DNA from 3 places in the Shinella sp. AETb1-6 genome. Region 2 is predicted to be linked to each of the others. Evidence: riboswitches for the same ligand, from Rfam matches in the RefSeq annotation. Region 2 holds a riboswitch; each other region holds the start of a gene.
What was found. Region 2 has a riboswitch for cobalamin ahead of fdhA (formaldehyde dehydrogenase, glutathione-independent). Riboswitches for the same ligand answer to the same signal wherever they lie in the genome.
Positions count from the first base shown of each region.

Region 1: linked by a shared signal. The riboswitch ahead of GR158_RS00765 (CbtB domain-containing protein) and the one ahead of fdhA (formaldehyde dehydrogenase, glutathione-independent) in region 2 are both predicted to bind cobalamin.
Region 3: linked by a shared signal. The riboswitch ahead of GR158_RS16910 (DUF1636 domain-containing protein) and the one ahead of fdhA (formaldehyde dehydrogenase, glutathione-independent) in region 2 are both predicted to bind cobalamin.

Region 1 covers NZ_WUMM01000001.1:159,726-166,869, forward strand. The annotation lists gene cobN (cobaltochelatase subunit CobN) at 1-1,908, opposite strand, end outside; gene cobW (cobalamin biosynthesis protein CobW) at 2,113-3,162, opposite strand; gene cobU (bifunctional adenosylcobinamide kinase/adenosylcobinamide-phosphate guanylyltransferase) at 3,166-3,690, opposite strand; gene GR158_RS00760 (CbtA family protein) at 3,692-4,477, opposite strand; gene GR158_RS00765 (CbtB domain-containing protein) at 4,490-4,666, opposite strand; cobalamin riboswitch at 4,713-5,079, opposite strand; gene GR158_RS00770 (peptidoglycan-binding protein) at 5,158-6,795, opposite strand; gene GR158_RS00775 (cobyric acid synthase) at 6,949-7,144, opposite strand, start outside.
Region 2 covers NZ_WUMM01000004.1:247,593-254,736, reverse strand. The annotation lists gene GR158_RS08975 (class I SAM-dependent methyltransferase) at 1-294, shown strand, start outside; gene GR158_RS08970 (SDR family oxidoreductase) at 326-1,030, opposite strand; gene GR158_RS08965 (histidine phosphatase family protein) at 1,209-1,835, shown strand; gene GR158_RS08960 (hypothetical protein) at 1,840-2,922, opposite strand; gene fdhA (formaldehyde dehydrogenase, glutathione-independent) at 3,009-4,199, opposite strand; cobalamin riboswitch at 4,380-4,582, opposite strand; gene nrdF (class 1b ribonucleoside-diphosphate reductase subunit beta) at 4,665-5,654, opposite strand; gene nrdE (class 1b ribonucleoside-diphosphate reductase subunit alpha) at 5,669-7,144, opposite strand, start outside.
Region 3 covers NZ_WUMM01000009.1:78,151-85,294, forward strand. The annotation lists gene GR158_RS16895 (iron ABC transporter permease) at 1-343, opposite strand, end outside; gene GR158_RS16900 (ABC transporter substrate-binding protein) at 346-1,293, opposite strand; gene GR158_RS16905 (ABC transporter ATP-binding protein) at 1,290-2,084, opposite strand; gene GR158_RS16910 (DUF1636 domain-containing protein) at 2,084-2,440, opposite strand; cobalamin riboswitch at 2,537-2,748, opposite strand; gene zigA (zinc metallochaperone GTPase ZigA) at 2,778-3,983, opposite strand; gene GR158_RS16920 (Fur family transcriptional regulator) at 4,053-4,466, opposite strand; gene aztD (zinc metallochaperone AztD) at 4,538-5,773, opposite strand; gene aztA (zinc ABC transporter ATP-binding protein AztA) at 5,999-6,823, shown strand; gene aztB (zinc ABC transporter permease AztB) at 6,792-7,144, shown strand, end outside.

The DNA.
Region 1 (7,144 bases), on a different contig from region 2:
TTCCGACAGCGCCAGCGCCTTGCCCGGCAGCCATTCGAGATTGCCGTGCTTGCCCATATGCACGATGGCATGCGCGCCGTAATGCAGGCGCAGGAAGGCGTAGAAGGCGAGATAACCATGCGGCGGCACGAGATCCGGCGAATGGTAGGTGTCCTTGGGATCGATATTGTAGCCGCGCGCCGGCTGGATGCCGACCAGCGTCTCGCCGAAACGGGCGAGCGGCAGGGCAAAGACCTCGCCGGTCACGAAGGGATCGTCTTCCGGCGCGCCCCAGCGGCCGGTCATCTCCTGTTGAATCGATGTCGGAAGCGAAGCGAAGAAGACCTTGTAATGAGTGAGCGAAAGGGTTTCGCGGATTTCACGGCCGTCGTTCGCCGCATTGGTGGGGCCCGCCATGAGATGGGCGATCAGCGCATCGCCATCCTCCGGCAGGTCCGCCACCGCATAACCTTCCGCCGCCATGGCGCGCAGCACTTCCATCGTGCCGGCGGGCGTATCGAGGCCGACGCCGTTGCCGAGGCGGCCATCGCGGTTGGGATAGTTCGCCATGACGAGGGCGACCCGGCGTTCGGCCGGCGCGGTGCGCCGAAGCCGCGCCCACCCTGCGGCGAGCTTCGCAACGAAGCGGATGCGGTCCTCGACCGGATCGAGGCTGACGATGTTGGTCTCGACGCGCTCGTCGTACCGCGCGGCCGCCTTGAAGGAGACGGCGCGGGACAGAACCCGGCCATCGACTTCCGGCAGCGAGACGTTCATGCCGAGATCGCGCGCCGTGAGCCCCTGCCCCGACGCTTGCCACGCCTCGCGCGACGAGCCGGAGAAGACGACCTGCAACACCGGCGCACCGGTTTCGTCGAGCACCGTCGGCTTGCGGCCGGCGCCGGGCGCGGAAACGGCAAAGCTCGTGGCATTCAGCACGGCCTCCGGCCGGACCTCCGCAAAGGCGGCGCGGACGGTTTCGATGGAAACCGGCTCCTTGAGGCTGGAGACGAAGAGCGGCAGGGCGCGGATGCCCTCCGCCGCCAGCGCCTCGATCATCATTTCGACCGGGCGAGTTTCGCCGCTCTGGACATAGGCGCGGTAGAAGGCGATGGCGACGGTCGGACGGCCTGCTCCGCCGATACCCCCCTCCGGCCTGCCGGGGAATTCGCCTTCGGGTTCGCCAATAAGCCGAGGGCTCTCCCCCTTCCCCTTCTCCCCGGCGGGGAGAAGGTCGCGGCAGCGGGATGAGGGGGCGGCACCGACCGTCGCCGGGGTACAAGCCCCCTCATCCGGCCCTTCGGGCCACCTTCTCCCCGTGGGGGAGAAGGAGACGGGAGTCCCCGCAGACTCTTTTTGCCACGCTTCCACATCCACCACGCCGCGCCCCGGCCACCAGATGCCGGCCTTTTCGAGCGGCGTCGCCGGTGCCGGTTTCTCGCCGCCAAACACCACCGCATCGGCATAGGCGAGGAAACGGTCGGCATTTTCCGCCCCACCCTCGTTGAGATAGGCCCAGAGGTTCCGTCGGTCGGCATCCTCGATGCGGTTGAAGGGGATCAGGCCCTCATCGGGACGATCGTCGCCGGGCAGCGCGACGAGCTTGACATCGTTGGCGACAGCCGTCGCCAGCAGGGCTTCCAGCACGTAGCGGAAATAGCTCGCGCCGCCGAGCGCGCGGATGACGATGAGCCGGGCGTGCCGGGCCGTGCGCTCGATATAGGTATCGACCGACATCGGATGCGACAGCGTCGCGAGGCTCGCCAGACGAAGGCGCGTCTCACCGCCCCGCGCACGGTGGGCGGCGGCGATGGAGGCCAGTTCCGTATCGGCAGCGGAGAGGAAGAGGATATCGCCCGGCGTCTGACCAAGGTCGATCGCCTCCTTTCCGTCGGCGATGGTGCCCTTCTGGGCTAGCAGGAGATGCATGCAGCGCCTCCCTGCTGCGAGAGGACCGCCAAGGAGGCATACCCGCCTCTGTCACTTCGTGACATCTCCCCCACTCGGGGGGAGATTGAGCGGCGGCGTCCAGGCAAGACAGCGGGGCAAGCCGTCGCCTCATCCGATCTCCCCCCTTGTGGGGGAGATGGCCGGCAGGCCAGAGGGGGGTGCCGCCGCATGCTCATCCCGATATCACACCGCCGCGGCGATGGCGGCGCGCACGGCGGCCTCATCCATGTCGTGCAGGCCGATGACGACGAGGCGGGTGCCGCGGGTTTCGCCCGGCGCCCAGGCGCGCTCGAAATAGCTGTCGATGCGGCTGCCCACCGCCTGGATGAGCAGGCGCAGCGGCTTGCCGGGCACATCGGCAAATCCCTTGACGCGCAGCACGTCGTGCTCGGCGATCACGCCCTTGAGGCGCTCGATGAAGGCCGACGGATCGGCAAGCGCCGGCAGTTCGACGACGAAGCTGTCGAATTCGTCGTGGTCGTGTTCCTCGCCGTTCTCGTGTTCCAGTTCATGGTGCGACTTGCGGTTGGCGATGTCGTCTTCCGTGCCGACGCCGAGGCCGAGCAGCACGGCGGCGGCCACGTCCCCGTTCTTCGCCTCGATCATCGAAGGCTTGCGGGCGGTGCGCGAGGCGACTTCGTCGCGCACGGTCTGGATACCGGCGGCGTCGAGCAGATCGGTCTTGTTGAGCACGATGAGGTCGGCAGCGGTCAGCTGGTCCTCGAAGAGCTCTTCCAGCGGGCTTTCGTGGTCGAGATTGTCGTCCTCGACGCGCAGCGCGTCGACCCTGTCATGGTCGTCGGCGAAACGGCCGGCCGCGACGGCGGCGCTGTCGACCACGGTGATGACACCGTCGACCGTCACCTGCGTCTTGATTTCCGGCCAGTTGAAGGCGGCGACGAGCGGCTGCGGCAGGGCAAGGCCGGAGGTCTCGATGACGATATGGTCCGGGCGGTTCTCCCGCTCCAGCAGCTTCGACATGGTGGGGATGAAGTCGTCGGCCACGGTGCAGCAGATGCAGCCGTTGGTGAGCTCGATGATATCGTCCTCGGTGCAGGCTTCCGCGCCGCAGCCCTTCAGCACGTCCCCGTCGACGCCGAGATCGCCGAACTCGTTGATGATGAGCGCGATGCGCTTGCCGCCGGCATTCTGCAGGAGGTTGCGGATCATCGTCGTCTTGCCGGCCCCGAGGAAGCCGGTGATGACGGTGGCGGGGATCTTCTGTTGCAGCATGGCTCAACCCTTCATTTTCAGCGGCAGTCCTGCCGCAACGAAATACACTTCCGGTACGAGCGCCGCCACCTGCTGGTGGAGCCGCCCGGCATGGTCGCGAAAGTCGCGCGCCATGCGGTTTTCAGGCACGATGCCCAGGCCGACCTCGTTCGAAACGAAGACAAGACGGCCCGGCGCCTGTGCGATGGCCGACAGGAGGCCGGCGAATTCCTGCGCGATGTCGCGTTCCTCCAGCATCAGATTGGTGAGCCAGAGGGTCAGGCAATCCACGAGGACCGCACGGTCCGCACGCGCGACATCGGTTATCCGGGCCGCGAGCGCAAGCGGTTCCTCATGCGTTTGCCAGCCGTCGCCGCGGTCTTCCCGGTGCCTGGCGATGCGTTCACGCATCTCGTCATCCCAGGCGCGGCCGGTGGCGATATAATGACGCGAAAGGCCGGTCTCGGCGACCAGCCTTTCGGCAAAAGCGGATTTTCCGGAACGCGCACCGCCCAGAACCAGGACGGCTCCGGGCGATGTCAGCGTCATATCAGGCAGCCTTGGCGATCTTTTCGTTGGCAAAGCCCAGCGAAAGGCCGAGCACGATCCAGAAGAACAGCGTCGTGGCAAGGGCCGCGACGGCGAACTCCGCACCGAGAACGGCCGGAACCGCGCTGGAAATGTCCGACGGCTGCGGCGCGCCATAGACCTGCGGCGCGGCAATCAGCACCACCCCGGCGATCTTGGCCACGATGCCCGGCTTGAGGAACAGCAGGTAGAGCCCCGCCGCCGACAGCACGACCGCTGCAACCCACCAGATCTGACGCTGCGTCAGGTCCGCGGCCGGGAAGCCCGGCAGTTCCGGCGGCAGGCCGATGGCCGGCAGCATATGCACGGCAAGCCAGCCCGCAGCACCCCACAGCGCCCCGTTGGCGACCGTGATCGGATGGCCGGAGACAAGGCTGAAACCGGCAAGCAGCAGCGCGAAGCCTGCTCCCGTCACAAGGTTGGCCAGCAGCGTGCCGGAGAACCGGCTCATGCCGAACATGATGCCACCGTCTTCATGACCTTCGGCATCGTGGGCGTAGGCGACGGAGACAGGCGACAGGTAAGCTGCGACGTCGAGGACGACGGCGCCCAAGGATGAATGCTCATGCGTTGCGGCGGCGCCATCGGTGGACGGCGTGGTGCCTTCGGTGGCGGGGGCCGCCTCATCGCCTTCGAATTCTTCGGCGTGAAGGATGAGCGGCACGACGCGGGCCTCCTGGGCGGCCGTCATCAGGACGCCAGAGAAGAGCCCGGCCACCAGGGCGGCCAGGAGATAACGAACGATCATGTCAGAAACTCCTTAGTGGCAGGGAAAGCCGTAGGAGTGACGCGTATCGTGCGCGGTGTCGTGCAGCACGGCCGAATTGGCAAGGCCGGCGCCGAAGACGAGGAACCCGCCGAGCAGCAGCGCGAGAACGCCGGCGACAAGGCGATCGCTCGCGGAAAGCGTGATAGAAGACGTATTGGAAACAGCCATGACAACCTCCGTGCAGGCACCGGGGAAGCCCCTCCCCAGGTCGGGCGATATGCCCTCATTGGCTGGCAGGTCTCCTGGCTCGCAGCGTCCGGCGCATCAGCGCCTTCGGGCCACCCTCACCTTCCCAGGTCTCTTCACATCACGCAGGCGGACGATTCGTAGAAAAAGAGGCGTCCAGCCCCGGCTATCGTGATGCCACCCAGTGGCTTTTCCGGTCGGTGGGCGTTTCGCGCTTCAAGGACACCATTGCCCTCCCGCCCGCGAAATTCCTCCCTCCGGATGGGCGTCCCTCGCTGCTCTACAGTCGCGGGGTCGGCCGTGATTGCAGCGCCCTGATTGGGTCCGCCGCGTCACATTCCCATTTACTCACCGGTCCGTTTCCGGACCAGAGAACCATCCAATAGTCGGATGATTATGCCGCCGGCCGCCACAAGTCAATCGACAGCCAGCGGCATGGCCTGTGCCGAAAACGCCGGCCGGCCGTCGCAAACTCAATAGCCGGGGATGATCACCACGCCGCCGCGCCGGCGGTAGTAGCCGTCATCGCCGTAATAGGGGCCATCGTAATAGCCGTCGACCGGGCCTTCGAGCACATCGTATTCGCGCTGGTAGCGGCGCTCGCGGCTGGCCTGGCGTGCCTCGGCGAATTGCGCGGCCTGGCGCAGGGCAGCGAACTGCCGGCGTGAAAGATAGCCATCGGCGCGGTAGCCGGACGCACCCTGCCATGCGGCGATCGCCGCGCGGGTGCGCGGGCCGAAGACACCATCGGCGCCATAGGTGCTGTAGCCCAGCGCGCTCAGCCAGCGCTGCGCCTGGACGCGCGTCGAGCGCTCCATATAGGCTTCACGCGGATCGACGACGGGGCGCTCCTCGACCAGGCGCTCGGTTTCCACCTTCTGTGTCGGGGTGGTCGAAAGGGCGGCCATCCGTTCGCGCGCATCCGATGCATAGCGGCCGCGCGGATAGGCATCGAGATAGGCCTGGAAAGCCTGCCGCGAGCCGGCGACCACCGCCTTCTGGAAGGTGTCTTCCTCGCGCTTGGCCGCAGCGATCCTGTCGGCCTCCGCGCCGTCGCGCGTTGCCGTTGCCGGGCCACTGGTGGTGGCGCGCTTCTGGGCGGCCTCGGCCTCCTCGGCACGCTTCCTGGCCTCGGCGGCAAGGCGAGAGGCTTCGGCGGCCTTGGCCTCGGCTTCCGCCGCAGCCTTGGCGGCCTCCGCCTTCAGGCGCTCCAACTCGCGCGTCTTTTCCTCAGCCAGCTTGCGGGCGGCTGCCGCCTCCTGCTCCAGCCGGGTCTTTTCGGCAGCCGCGGCTTTTTCCGCTTCCAGCCGCTTGGCCTCTTCGGCACGGGCGGCCGCGGCTTCGGCAGCGCGGGCATTCGCCTCGGCCTCGGCGCGGGCCTTCTGGGCCGCGGCGGCCTCGTCGGCCTTGCGGCGCTCAGCCTCGGCCTGTACGCGCGCCGCCTCGTCCGCCTTGGCCTTTTCGGCTGCAGCGGCGGCTTCCTTCTTCACGCGTTCGGCTTCTGCAGCCTTCTCTGCCGCCAGCCTGCGTTCATCGGCCGCCTTCCTGTCCGCCTCCGCCTTGAGGCGGGCAGCTTCCTCTGCCCGCGCCTTTTCGGCGGCTGCGGCTTCGGCCTTCGCCTTTTCCTCGGCGGCGGCCTTTTCCGACGCAAGCTTGCTGGCCGCGGCAGCGGCCGCCTCGGCCTTCGCCGCTTCGGCTTTCGCCTTTTCGGCCTCGGCGGCCTTGCGGGCGTCCTCCGCCTTGGCCTTCTCCGCATCGGCAATGCGCTTGGCCTCTTCAGCCGCCTTCGCCTCCTCGGCCTTCGCCTTGGCGGCGGCATCGTCGGACGCCGTCGTCGCCGGCTTCGCATTGCCCGCGGCCTTCAATTCGGCGATACGCAGACGCGCCATCGAGGCGAACGTGCCGTTGGGATACTGTTTCAGGTAGTTTTCAAACTGCGTGACATCGCTGCCGGAAGACGCTTTCTGCCAGAAGGCGAATTCCTCCTCCCAGCGCTTGCCGGCATTGGTGGTTTCCTTGGCCGTCTGGGCGAAGGCAGCCAGCGGGAAACCGGCGAGCGACAGCCCGACAAGGCCCACCAGAACAGATCGAGCAAGAGGTCCAGAACCCATCAAATCACCCTTTCGGATCGCACAACGGCGTCGGCACCCGCAGAGCGGGCATGATAGTGTCCCTCCTTACACCGAAATCAGGCGCAACTTTGGTGCGGCCGCGACCGACAGTGGAGAAACCCGATGGCTGAACGTTTCAGGCCGGCAGTTTAATCAGCGGATGCCCATAAGGCTGTCGAGCCAGCGCGGATCCAGCACGGCCGCAAGCTCGGCCGCCACGCCGTCGAGTGCCGCATCGACGCCGGCCCGGTAATCGAAACCGCCGCCCTCGATGCCGAAATCCGCAAGCAGCTGCGCCCGGTAGGCATCGCTCGAAAGCAGGCCGTGCAGATAGGTTCCCATCACGCGG
Region 2 (7,144 bases):
CCGGAGGAATCGCGACGCCGCCTCGAGCATCCCCGGTTCGGCGCCGTGCAGGCCTGGAACGATGCGGCCTTCGACGCCGGCACCGGCATCGTGACCTATGAGACGCATTACGAGATAGAGCAGACCGGCCAGCGCCTGTCGGCCGCCTCGCGCATCGCCTTTCCCACCAAGGAAGAGCTGGAGGCGCTGATTGCCGACGCCGGCCTGCGGGTCGAGCGCTGGTACGGCGACTGGCAGGGCAAGGCCTGGACGCCCGGCGCGCGCGAGCTCATCCCGCTCGGCACGCTCGCCTGACGCCCCCCAAGGCGTTCCCCCAGACGTTTCCTCAGACGGAACGCATCAGGCCGCCATCGACGCGGATGTTCTGGCCCGTGATGTAGCCCGCACCCTCCGAGGCGAGGAAGGCGACGGTCGCGGCGATCTCCTCGCTGGTGCCGTAGCGCTTCATCGGCACGCTGTCGCGCCGCTCCTCGGTGCCCGGCAGGCTGTCGATCCAGCCCGGCAGCACATTGTTGATGCGGATGTTGTCGGCCGCATAGGTGTCGGCGAAGATCTTCGTATAGGCGGCAAGCCCGGCGCGGAAGACGGCCGAGGTCGGGAACATCGACGACGGCTCGAAGGCCCACGCCGTGGAGATGTTGACGATCGACCCGGACTTCTGCGCCTTCATGATCGGCGCGACCAGCCGCACGGGCCTGACGACGTTCAGCAGATAGACGTCCATGCCCTTGTGCCAATCCTCGTCCGTGATGGCGGTGATCTCGGCGCGCGGGCCGTGGCCGGCGCTGTTGACCAGCACATCGATGCGGCCGAAGGTCGAGACGGCGAGGTCGACGAGCCGCTTGAGGTCGTCGTTGGACTGGTTGGACCCGGTGACGCCGATGCCGCCCAGCTCGGCGGCCAGCGCCTCGCCCTTGCCGGACGACGACAGGATGGCCACCTTGAAACCATCTGCCGCCAGCCGCCGCGCCGAGGCCGCGCCCATGCCGCTGCCGCCGGCGGTGATCACCGCTACCTTGTTCTCGCTCATGCCTGTCTCCCGTCTTCGAATGAGAACCGTTGATAGCACCTTCCGCCCCCGCGCGCGAAGCACCTTCCGTCGCCGGACACGGCAAATGCGATTTTCAAAGCCGCTTGGCCACCGGCGCCGATGCGACTATCAATCGAAAAACCGAGCGCCCCCGTCAGGAGCATGACAGATCGTGACTATGCCAGAAGACGCGCCCGCAGCGCGCCCGCGCCGGGCGACCCGCGTCACCCTGCTGTGCCGCGGCGCCACCGCTGCCAACCGGCAGGCGCGGTTCTCCGCCGAGGGCAGCCTCCTGCCGAAGGAACCGGCCCGCGCGGCGGCGCTTGCGGAAAGCTTGCGGCCCTTCGACCGCGTGTTCTGCGCGCCGGAGGCCTGTGCGGCCGAAACGGCGGCGGCCTTCTCCGCCGCACCAACCCCCTGCCCCACACTGCGCGATGTCGACTATGGTGCGTGGAGCGGACAGACGGTGGACGAGATCGCGGGACGCTTTCCAGAGGCGCTGCGGCACTGGATGGCCGATCCGGCCGCGGCCCCGCATGGCGGGGAAAGCTTCGAGGCGGCGGCGGGCCGTGCCACAGGCTGGCTCGATGAAGTGCACGGCACGGGCGGGCGCATCCTTGCCGTGACGCACGCCATGCTGCTCAAGCTGGTTTTCGCGCATGTGGTGGGCGCGCCGCTTACGGCGGTCTGGCGCATCGATGTCGAGCCGCTCGGCTTTCTCGACCTGTCGAGCGACGGGCGCCGCTGGGCGCTGCGCGGTTTCGGCACGGCGTCGCCCCCGGCTGGTCCCGACGGCGGCGCGTGACGCCTCAGCCCGCTGCGGCGAGCGGCAGGAACGGCACGATGGCGCCCGTCGCCTCGTGGCCCAGCGCGTCCTCGTCCGCCGCGATACCCTCCGCGCCTTTGTCGAGGACGGCGCGCCATTGCGAGACCAGCGCCAGATAGGAGCCGCCACCGAAGCGCCGCGCCATCCTGTCCTGCTGGCGCAGCGTGATGCGCACCGTCGCGCGGCTGAACCGATCCGTGTGGGACAGGAAGGATTCCGGTTCCACGCGCCGCGCCAGCCCATCCAGCACCGCCTTGCGCAGGATGGGCAGGTCCGGGCGCGCGAACTGCGAAAAGAGATCCTGGAAGCGCGCATGGTCGTCGATGTCGAAATCGAGATCGCGGCCCAGGCTGTCCATGACAGGATTGGCGGGATGCAGATAGCCGAGCGGCGCATGGTATTTCGGGATCGGCGTGTTGGCCGAATGGGTGCGCCGCGAGCGGATGAGGTGCGGCAGGAGATGGGTGTGCGGTCCCGGCGGCGAGACACCGCCCGTATCCGGGCCGCCGATCTTCTGGAAGACCTCGATGCGGCCGAGGCGGGTCAGCGCGACACGATGCGGGTGTGCCTTCTGGATGGCCGCCGTCGCCGGATTGTGCGGATCGAACAGGCTGCGGCCGATCTCGGCGCGCAGGATGGCGAGAAGGGCCGGATCGTCGGTGCGGATGCAGAAATCGCATTGCGGCAGGGCAAGGCCGAGATCGAAGAGGATGGCGGCCCGGTCCGTCACGCGCACGGCCTCCGTGTCGGGGCCGAGTTCGGTCAGCGCCTTGCGGCCGTTCATCGCCGCGTCGCGCTGCGGCAGGCAGAGCGCCACGCCGTGGCTCCAGCGCTGCGGGCGGCAGCTCAGCGCCTCATAGGCGACGGGCACGATCTGCCCGACCGTATCGGCATCGAGCCGGATGGCGCCACGCGGCGTGGCGCGCACGAAGAGCGTCGGCGCATCGGCCTGCAGATATTCGCCCGGGTCCTGGTGAAATTCCGCGACGGCGCCGTAAGACCCCATGCTCCACCCGGCCCGCCGGTCGATGAGATGATCGATCAGGACATCCCTGATATCCGCCATGGTTTCCTCCGTCTCGATTGAACGCCGCGGCGTTGCATCGGCGGCGTGGACCGCGCCGGCCTTCTACAGCCGGCGCGGCCGGTTTGTCAGGCGGCCTTCAGCAGGTCGCCATGCGGGTCGAGCACGAACTTGGTCGCCGCGCCCTGGTCGAAGCTCTCGTAGCCCTGGACTGCATCGTCGAGTGCGATGATCTTCGCGTTGACGATATCGGCGATGGGCAGGCGATCGTGCAGGATGGCCTGCATGAGTTGCCGGTTGTACTTGAGAACAGGCGTCTGGCCGGTGTGGAAGGACTGCGCCTTCGCCCAGCCGAGGCCGAAGCGCAGCGACAGGCTGCCCTGCTTGGCCGCGCTGTCGACGGCGCCCGGATCTTCCGTGACATAGAGCCCGGGAATGCCGATCGAGCCGGCGGCGCGGGTGATCTCCATCATCTGGTTCAGCACGATGGCCGGCTGCTCGCCGCCCGCATGGCCGCGCGCCTCGAAGCCGACGGCGTCGATGGCGCTGTCCACCTCGTTCGTGCCCACGACCTCGGCGATCATGTCACCGAGGCGATCGCTCTTGGAGAGGTCGATCGGCTCGAAACCCACCCGGGCGGCATGGGCCAGACGGTCCTTGTTGAAGTCGCCGATCATCACGACCGCCGCGCCGAGAATGCGCGCGGACGCGGCCGCCGCAAGCCCGACCGGGCCGGCACCGGCCACATAGACCGTCGAGCCGACGCCGACACCCGCCTTGACCGCCCCGTGGAAGCCCGTCGGCAAGATATCGGAGAGCATGGTGAGGTCGCGGATCTTCGACATGGCCTTGTCGCGGTCCGGGAACTTCAACAGGTTGAAATCGGCATAGGGGATGGTGACGTAGCGGGCCTGGCCGCCGATCCAGCCGCCCATGTCGACATAACCGTATGCGCCGCCGGCACGCGCGGGATTGACGGTGAGGCACACGCCGGTGTCCTGCGACTTGCAGCAACGGCAGCGCCCGCAGGCCACGTTGAACGGCACCGAGACGATGTCGCCGATTTGGAGCATCTCGACGTCGATGCCCTTCTCGATGACCTCGCCGGTGATTTCGTGGCCGAGGACGAGGCCGGGCATGGCCGTCGTGCGGCCGCGCACCATGTGCTGGTCGGAGCCGCAGATATTCGTCGAGATGACCTTGAGGATCACGCCGTGTTCGATACGGCGGCCATCGGGGGCCTCCAGCTTCGGGTCGTCGATGTCGCGGACCTCGACCTTGCCGGGTCGCATATAGACGACGCCTCTGTTCCTGCTCATGTTCTGTCTCCTCCTGGGTTTTGCCTCGTCCGGCCCGCCTGGCGCGCGCCGGATCCTCTCGGAACGACCGCGCACGCCAAGCGGCGGAGCGCGGAACGTCGCTCGACGAAGGATGGAGAGGAGAAGGAAACGGGCCTATCGAGAGGACGCCGTTCACCTCTCGATCGCCCACCGCAATCGGCCGAGTCATCGTTCCAGGGCTGGTTTCCGGGCTTCGGAACTGTCCTTTCGGACGCTGCCGGCACCTTCCCGGCCTGATAGCCAGTGGTCTCTGCCGGAGCTTTCGTTCCGCTACCGTTGCGGGGGCAGCGCCGGTATTCGACCGGCTTCCCAATTATCCATCCCGGCATGGCCGGGACGGCACCCTGTACGCACCCAGCAAATCATCTGGCAGGCCAAAGGACCCTCGGGAATACGACATCGACGGCGCCCCGAGCGACACGCCGCCGAAGGACATCCCGGGGCTCAGAAATCCCAGTCGTCATCCTCGGTCGCGACCGCCTTGCCGATGACATAGGACGAGCCGGAGCCGGAGAAGAAGTCGTGGTTCTCGTCGGCGTTCGGCGACAGCGCCGAGAGGATCGCCGGATTGACCTTGCAGGCCTCGGGCGGGAACAGCGCCTCGTAGCCGAGGTTCATCAGCGCCTTGTTGGCATTGTAGTGCAGGAACTTCTTGACGTCCTCGCTGAGGCCGACGCCGTCATAGAGCTCCTCGGTATAGCGGGCCTCGTTGTCGTAGAGCTCCAGCAGCAGATCGAAGGCAAAGTCCTTGATTTCCTGCTGCTTCTCAGCGCTCAGGCGCTCGGTGGCGCGCTGGAACTTGTAGCCGATGTAATAGCCGTGCACGGCCTCGTCGCGGATGATGAGGCGGATCATGTCGGCGGTGTTGGTGAGCTTCGCCCGGCTCGACCAGTACATCGGCAGATAGAAGCCGGAATAGAACAGGAAGCTTTCGAGGAAGACGGAAGCGACCTTCTTCTTCAAGGGATCGGCGGACGCGTACTGCTCCATGATGAGCGCCGATTTCCGTTGCAGGAACTCGTTTTCCTCCGACCAGCGATAGGCGTCGTCCACATCGGGCGTCAGGCAGAGCGTCGAGAAGATAGAGGAATAGGAGCGCGCGTGCACGGCCTCCATGAAGGAGATGTTGGACAGAACCGCCTCTTCATGCGGCGTGGCCGCATCCTCCATCAGCCGGACGGAGCCGACGCCGTTCTGGATCGTGTCGAGCAGGGTGAGCCCGGTGAAGACGCGGATGGTGAGCTTCTGCTCCTCCGGCTTCAGCGTCGCCCAGGAGGGAATGTCGTTGGACAGCGGCACCTTTTCCGGCAGCCAGAAATTGCCCGTCAGGCGGTTCCAGACCTCCAGGTCCTTGTCGTCCTCGATGCGGTTCCAGTTGATGGCGCGCACCGCGGCGGCGGCCTTCGGGGCCTTGGTCTTCACTTGGATATTCATGGTCTTCCCCGAAATCACAGCGCGCACGAGACACAGCCCTGCACTTCCGTGCCGGACAGCGCCATCTGGCGAAGGCGGATGTAATAGATGGTCTTGATGCCCTTCTTCCAGGCGTAGATCTGCGCCCGGTTGATATCGCGCGTCGTTGCCGTGTCGCGGAAGAACAGCGTCAGCGACAGGCCCTGGTCGACATGCTGGGTGGCCGCCGCATAGGTGTCGATGATCTTTTCCGGGCCGATCTCGTAGGCGTCCTGGTAATAGTCCAGGTTGTCGTTGGTCATGAAGGCGGCGGGGTAGTAGACGCGGCCGATCTTGCCTTCCTTGCGGATCTCGATCTTCGAGACGATCGGATGGATCGAGGAGGTCGAGTGGTTGATATAGGAGATCGAGCCGGTCGGCGGCACCGCCTGGAGGTTCTGGTTGTAGAGCCCGCCGTCCATGACGGCCGCCTTCAGCTCCAGCCAGTCCTGCTGCGTGGGGATATGGATGCCGGCCTCTTCGAAGATGCCGCGCACCTTCTCCGTCGCCGGCAGCCATTCCTGCCCGGTATATTTGTCGAAATATTCGCCCGAGGCATATTTCGAGTTCTCGAAACCCTTGAAGCTCATGCCCTTCTCGACGGCCAGCCGGTTGGAGGCGCGGAGGGCGTGGTAGGTCACCGTGTAGAAGTAGATATTGGTGAAATCGACGCCTTCCTCCGAGCCGTAGAAGATGCGCTCGCGGGCGAGATAGCCGTGCAGGTTCATCTGGCCGAGCCCGATGGCGTGGCTGTCGTCGTTGCCCTTTTCCACGGAGGGAACGGACGAGATGTGGCTCATCTCGGAGACGGCCGTGAGCGCCCGGATCGAGGTCTCGATGGTCCGGCCGAAATCCGGCGAATCCATCGCGGCCGCGATGTTGAGCGAGCCGAGATTGCAGGAAATGTCCTTGCCCATCTTCGCATAGGAGAGATCGGCGTTGAACGCGCTCGGCTCGCTCACCTGCAGGATTTCCGAGCAGAGATTGCTCATGGAGATGCGGCCGGCGATCGGGTTCGCCCGGTTCACCGTGTCCTCGAACATGATGTAGGGATAGCCGCTCTCGAACTGGATCTCGGCGATGATCTGGAAGAAATCGCGCGCCTTGATCTTCTTCTTCTTGATGCGGCTGTCCTCGACCATCTCGCGGTATTTTTCGGTGACCGAAATCTCGGAGAAGGCGACGCCGTAGACGCGTTCCACGTCATGCGGCGAGAAGAGATACATATCCTCGTTGTTCTTCGCCAGTTCGAAGGTGATGTCGGGGATGACGACACCGAGCGACAGCGTCTTGATGCGGATCTTCTCATCCGCATTCTCGCGCTTGGTATCGAGGAAGCGCATGATGTCGGGGTGGTGGGCGTTGAGATAGACGGCGCCGGCGCCCTGCCGCGCACCGAGCTGGTTGGCGTAGGAGAAACTATCCTCCAGCAGCTTCATGACCGGGATGACGCCGGAGGACTGGTTCTCGAT
Region 3 (7,144 bases), on a different contig from region 2:
CGATCCGCGTGATGACCGCGACCGCGCCCGCCGCCGCCCCGGCTGAGAGGCCGAAGAGGAAGGGGTCTGCGAGGTCGTTGCGGGTGACGGTCTGGAGCAGGAGGCCGATGACGCCAAGCCCCGCGCCAACCGCGATCGCAAGGATCGCCCGCGGCAAGCGCAGGTCCACCACGATCCGGTCGATCGGCCCGGCATCGCCGGATGCGAGCCCCAGCCCGCGTGCGAGCGATGCGATGACGTCGGCAAACGGGATGACGGTCGAACCGTAGACGACGGAGGCCGAAGCCAGCGCCGCGATGGCGAGAAGGGCCGCCGCCACGCCGATGCCGAAACGATGGCGCATGATCAGAAGGCGTCCGGGTGGAGAGCCTTGGCGATCTTGTCGATGGCGGCGATATTGTCGGGGCCGGGCGTCAGCTCCTCATAGCGCAGCGCCACGAAACGCTCGTTCTTCACGGCGTCCGTTTCCTTCATGGCGGGATGCGCCTTCAGGAAGTCGAGGAGCTTTGCGTAGCCGCCGCCGTCCTGGTAATCGAGTAGGACGAGGAACTCGGGATTGCGGGCGGCAACGGTCTCCCAGTCCGTATTGCCCCAGCTCGTCTCCATGTCCTCCATGATGTTCTTGCCGCCGGCCGCGGTGATCATCGCCGTGGTGATGGCGTATTTGCCCGCGGTGAACGGCTTGTCGCTCCCGGAATCGTAGAGGAACACGCGGGTGCCACTCCTGTCACCGACCTTCTTCTCGATGTCGGCGAGCTGCGTCTTCCAGCCCTCGACAAGCGCGCTCGCTTCGGCCTCCTTGCCGAAGATCTTGCCGAGCTTTTCCATATCGGCATAGAGCAGGTCCATGGAGGCGGCCGGGCGGTCCTTGTCGAGATGGATGCAGCTTTCGGTGAGGATCAGCGTCTTGATGCCGTGCGGGGCGAGCGTGTCGGGCGTCACCTCACCGCCGGGCTTCATGCCGTAGTACCAACCGGCGAAGAAGAAGTCGGGATCGGCGGCGACGAGGTTTTCCATCGTCGGATATTTCGGGGCAAGCTCGGGGATCGCACCCTGTTCCTGCTTAAACGCTTCGTCCGTCTTGTACCAGCCGGTGATGCCGGTCACGCCGATGATCGAGGGCTGGAGGCCGAGTGCGAAGGCCATCTTGGCCATGTTGATATCGTGGATCACCGCCCGCTTCGGTGCGGCATCGAAGGTCAGCGGCGCGCCGCAACTGTCGACCGTGAGGGGAAAGGCCAAGGCGGCGGAGGCCGCCAGCGACAGAAGGGAGGCGAGGATCAGGCGTTTCATGGAGAGGCTCCGGTGCTGCGAGTGAGGGGAATATCGAAGACGGTGAGCTGGCGATCCTCGTGCGGATGGGGCAGGCGCAGGAGGTCGATGCCGAAGACGTCGCGCACGACATGCCGGTCGAGCGTCTCCTCCACCGGCCCGCAGGCGACGAGCGCGCCCTGCTTCAGCACGGCGATCCGCGTGGCGAAGCCGGGGACGAGGTGAAGGTCGTGCAGGACGGCGACGATGGTGAGGCCAAGGTCGGCAACCAGCGCGAGAAGGGCGCCGCGGGCGCGGGGATCGAGATGGTTCGTCGGCTCGTCGAGGAAGAGGATGCGCGGCTCTTGCGCGAGCGCCCGGGCGATCTGCGCCCTCTGTCGCTCGCCGCCCGAAAGCGAGCCCATTTCGCGCCCGGCGAGGAGCGGCAGCTCCGTTCGCTCGAGCGCGTCCCGGATGATGGCGGCTTCCTCCGCGCCCGATCGGCGCGCCGTGTGCGGTATGCGGCCGAGCGCCACGTAGTCGCGGACGGAAATGCGATGGTCAGGCTGGTCCGTCTGCCCGACAACGGCAACGCGGCGGGCGCGCTTGACCGGCGGCATTGCCGACAGCGGCTCGCCGAAGAGGTTGACCGCGCCGGAGGTCGGCCGCAATGTGCCGGCGAGCATGCGAAGCAGCGTGGTCTTTCCCGCGCCGTTCGGGCCAATGATGGCGAGACGGTCGCCCGGCTCGACGTCGAGCGACACGCCGCCGACAAGCCGGTCGCCGGAGCGGGTCTCGTAGGTCAACCGCTGACCGGAAAGGATGCTGCTCATCAGACGAGTCCCCCGATATTCGGGATGCGGGCGATCGTCTTGCCACGAAGGCCGTCCGGCCGCTGGCCCTCGTTACACCAGCCGTCTGGAAGGTCGCGATACTGGCAGCCGAAGGCGAGCAGGGCCTCGGCATCACCCTCGGGGTCAATATCTCCGAAAAGGTAGGTGGCCTTGGCGGGCCCGGCGAAGGCGACGGCGAGCTGGCGCGCGCAGCCGGCGAGGCAGGCCACGGTCTCCAGGCGGAAGCCGCCGGCCGGCGCATGCGGGCCGAGCCGCGCCAAAAGCGCTGACGCGGCCGGCTGGCCGGTCGCGTCCTTGCAGCGGCTGCAGGCGATGATGGCGTAGGTCCCGGTCATGTCATCCTTCGGCAGGCCGGGGCTGGTGAAGGATGATCGGCCGGCGCGCGCGGACGCGGCAACGGCGTCACAACGTTCCCCGGCGCACCCCGTCCGGTTGCTGTGTCAGATGACGGCAGGTCTCCTGGCTTGCGGGTCGAAGGGCTTGCCGGCCTTCCCGGTCCAGAGACCAGTGGCATGGATGACAAGACCTCACCGCTTACAGTTGCGGGGGCAGCCACGGTTTCGGCCCCGTTCGGGTCGTCCTCACCGTGTTCCCTATTAATCCCTCCGGCTTTGCCTCGGGAACCGTCCGCCCCAGATAGGGGGCGAACGGAATGCCTGTCAAGCGAAAGGGTCACGCGGCACGCCGGTCCCAGCTTGTGAAGGGGTCTGGCAAATTGCGCCAAAGCTCCGGCTGAAACGCGTCAGTGTCGATAATGCAGGCGTCCAGTTCGGCCCGGATCTTCGCCTCGTCCATCGGATCGGCGCCGATGAAGACGATCTCCTGCCGCCGGTCGCCCCAGACCGGATCGAGATAGGGTTTCATCATGGCGAGGAAGCCGGGATCGCGCGGCCACTGCTCCTTCGGCACGGAGGACCACCACAGGCCCATCTTTCCGGTGCGTACGAGAGCGCCGGCCTGGCTGATCTCGCCGACATAGTGCGGCCGCGTCGCCAGCCAGAAGAAGCCTTTTGCACGCACGACGCCCGGCCAGGGCCGGTCGATGAAGTTCTGGAAACGCACGGGATCAAACGGCCGTTTCGCACGGTAGACAAAGGATCGGATACCGTATTCCTCGGTTTCGGGCACATGGTCCTTGAAACCGTGCAGTTCCTGGAACCAGAGGGGATGCTGCTCGGCCTTCTCGAAATCGAAGCGGCCAGTGCCCAGCACATCCTTCAGGTCGACCTTCCCGAAATCGACTTCGATGAGCCTGGCATCGGGATTGAGGGAGGCGATGATCTTGCGTGCGGCGTCACGCTGCTCAGGCGTCGCCATGCCGATCTTGTTCAGCACCACCACGTCGGCAAACTCGATCTGCTCGACCAGAAGATCGACGAGGGTCCGTTCGTCTCCGTCTCCGGCCGTCTCGCCACGATCGGAAAGGAAGTCCGTCGAGCTGTAGTCCTTGAGAAGATTGGCGGCATCGACCACCGTGACCATGGTGTCGAGCTTCGCCACGTCGGAAAGGCTCTGGCCGTTCTCGTCGCGGAAATCGAAGGTCGCGGCGACGGGCAGCGGCTCGGCGATGCCGGTCGATTCGATCAGCAGATAGTCGAAGCGGTCCTGCTCGGCTAATGCGCGTACTTCCGTCAGAAGGTCGTCACGCAGCGTGCAACAGATGCAGCCATTCGTCATCTCGACGAGCTGTTCTTGCGTGCGGGAGAGATTTGCGCCGCCGTCGCGCACAAGCGCGGCGTCGATGTTCACCTCGCTCATGTCGTTGACGATGAGCGCAACCCGCATGCCCTCACGATTGGCAAGGATGTGGTTGAGCAGGGTGGTCTTGCCGGCCCCAAGGAAGCCGGACAGGACCGTGACTGGAAGTTTCTTGGCCATTTAACACCTATTATGATATAACGTTACAATCTTGCTGTGTAAGATTTCATATGCTCGCTGTCCCGTCCGCTATCGGCAGTCAGCGCACAGTCCGTGAACCTCGATCGTCGTCGCTCTGATCTTGAAGCCGCTGCTTCGTGCGTGCTGTATCAGTGCGCTCTCGACTTTTGTGTCGTGGAATTCGTTGACCTTGCCACAGCTCTCGCAAATCTCGAAAGCGGTAATCCGGGGGTGGATTTGCCCATGCCGTGAATGGCAGCAGAGCACGAAGGCGTTCATGCTCTCAAGGCGATGAACGCGGCCCGCTTCAAGAAGCTTATCCAGGGCGCGATAAACCTGAAGGGGGGCCTTCAGCCCGTGTCCGCGAAGACGGTCCAATATGCTGTAGGCACTCAGCGGCTGCCGCGACGTCTCCAGCACCGAGAGAACGAGGCTCTGGTTCTTCGTCAATTTCAGATCGTAAACCTGGGCCGCTTCCGTCATCGTGCTTCTCCCAACCGCGAAAGGTGAGATCCGGAGCTGCCGCCTCAACTCCGGATCTGGGCACCCCGCTTTTAGTGCGTTGCGCCCGAACCGCCAACGGCGACGATCGAGAAGGGCTGGCCTTCCACCGAAACGGTACGGACCTCCTTCAGCGTTTCAGGGTCGACCACGCGAACTAGCGACTGGCGCGGGTCCGTGATCGCAATCTGCCCGTCGGCTACTGCCAGGCGCGGGCGTGGGTCTCTCCAGTGGCCGTCCTTGCTGTAGGGCTCTGTCACCCGCGCTTGGCGAACGATTTCCCCCTTCAGGACGTCGAGAACATTGATGTTGCCGTCTTCCGTCAGGATATAGGCATTCCGGGGATTGGCGTTGTCCAGCACGAAATCCACGCGCCGGGTCGGCAGTTCGACGAGGCGATAGGGTTCTTTTTCGTCGGGATCGATGATGACGAGCTTATCGTCCCCGTAGTTGCCGAGGAAGAACTGCATGGCCTTTCCGCCGAGCAGCGTGCCCGTGTAACCTTTCGGGAAGTCGGTCGGATAGGTGAGCATCTCTACGCTCGGACCCTCCGCACCACCCGGACGCGCGACGAGAACGCCTTCCTTGCAGCCGAAGGCCACAAGCCGGGCAGAGGTCGCCTCGCCATGAAGGTCGGTGCATTTGGCGACATCGCCGATCTGTTCGCCCTTATCGTCGAGAACGCGCAGGCCAACCCGCGGGGGCAGTTCATCCGCCTTGGTTTCGACTTCCGTGTTCGGGACCGAAACAAGGACATGACGCCCAAAGGTTACGGCGACGCCGTGGTGGGCCTTGATAGTATCGACCGCGCGCTTCTCGATCTTGCCGTCGAGAATGGCGGCTTCATCGATGATTTCCGCCTTGTCCTCGCGATCGTAGAACAGGATCACATGATCGTCGTGCGGGACGACATGGCCCGGACGCTGCCCCTCGAACTTCACGGGAAGGAGTGCCGGATCGCTGACCTCTATATCCTGGTGGTCGCCATGATCCGAGAAATTAATGCCTGTCTTGATAGCGTTGATGACATTGGCTTCGGTCTGCGCTGCAAAGACGATCTGCCCGGAGGCACTGGTGGTCAAGGCGGCATAACCCTGAACGTCATAGCTGCCGAGCTCCTTGCCGGTTTCGAAATCGATGACGCGGACGACAGGTTTCGTATGGTCCGCGACGAATAGCCTCCACGCTTCCTTCGTTTCGTGATCGTCATCGGCGAACGCTGCCGTGGCGGCCAAGGCAACTGTGGCAGCCACGGCCAGGGGATAGTTTCGTATGATATTTAGGCGCATCAAGGTCCCTTCCTATAAAATGATATGTGCTAACATAACCTGCTGTGCTTGAGAGGTTTCCCAATTGTTTCGTTCGGGGTATTCGCGCGCCCCGTCTACGCATTCCTCGGTCAACGGGCGAAAGCTCAACGCCGGTTTAGCTCTGAAAGAACGTTATTACATAACTTTCCATTTGACGAACGTAATAACATTACCTATCCAGTCGATGTCAACCCCGGAGTGGACATGACCGGTACGTGCTTGCATTTCGAAAACCTGACCCTCGGCTATCAGGGCCATCCCGCCGTGCACCACATAAACGGCGAAGTGACCCGTGGCGCGTTGACGGCAATTGTCGGTGCGAACGGGTCCGGAAAGTCGACGCTGATGAAAGGGATCGCTTCAATCCTGAAACCGATCGAGGGACGCTGCACGGTTTCATGTGATCGCCTTGCCTACCTGCCTCAGCAATCCGAGCTCGACCGCAGCTTTCCTGCGCGCGTAATTGACCTCGTTTCGATGGGTTTTTGGCAAAAGAGGGGATTGCTCGGGCGTATCACCCCGCAGGACAGGGCGGACATGGCGCGAAGTTTGAAGGCTGTGGGATTGACGGGCTTTGAAAAGCGTCCGCTCGACAGCCTTTCAGGCGGGCAGATGCAGCGGGCGCTTTTTGCGCGAACCATGCTGCAGGATGCCGACCTCATCCTTCTGGACGAGCCTTTCAACGCTGTCGACAGCCGGACGGTGCGTGATCTCCTCGATCTCATCAGGAGCTGGAGCCTTGAAGGCCGTACTGTGCTCTGCGTTCTGCACGACCTCGATCTCGTCCGGGCGCATTTTCCTCAAGCATTTCTTCTTGCACGCTCGCTCGTCGCCGCGGGGCCGACAGCAGGGGTGCTAACAGCCAATAATCTCGCTCGCGCACGGGACTTCCAGGAGGCTTGGGACGAGAAGGCTGGCCAGTGCGTGTCGAACCAATCCTTCGAACCACGCCAATCCGCCTTGGCGGACCGCGTTGTCGCCGTCGACGAGCACGAAGATGAACACAGAAGGGCTCGCGCGCGTGTATGAGTATCTGATCGAACCCTTCATTCGCTACGGTTTCATGCAGCGCGCCTTGTTCGGCTCGCTGCTTCTGTCGGCTAGCTGCGCGCCGGTCGGGGTATTTCTGATGCTGCGCCGCATGAGCCTTACGGGCGACGCCATGGCGCACGCGATTCTCCCTGGCGCGGCGATGGGATTTCTCCTCTTCGGTCTCGACGTCCTGCCCATGACATTCGGCGGCCTCGTCGTAGGGCTCTTGGTGGCGCTTGGATCGGGAGCCGTGTCCCGTTTCACCATCCAGAAGGAGGACGCCTCAATGGCGGCCTTCTATTTGATCTCCCTTGCAGT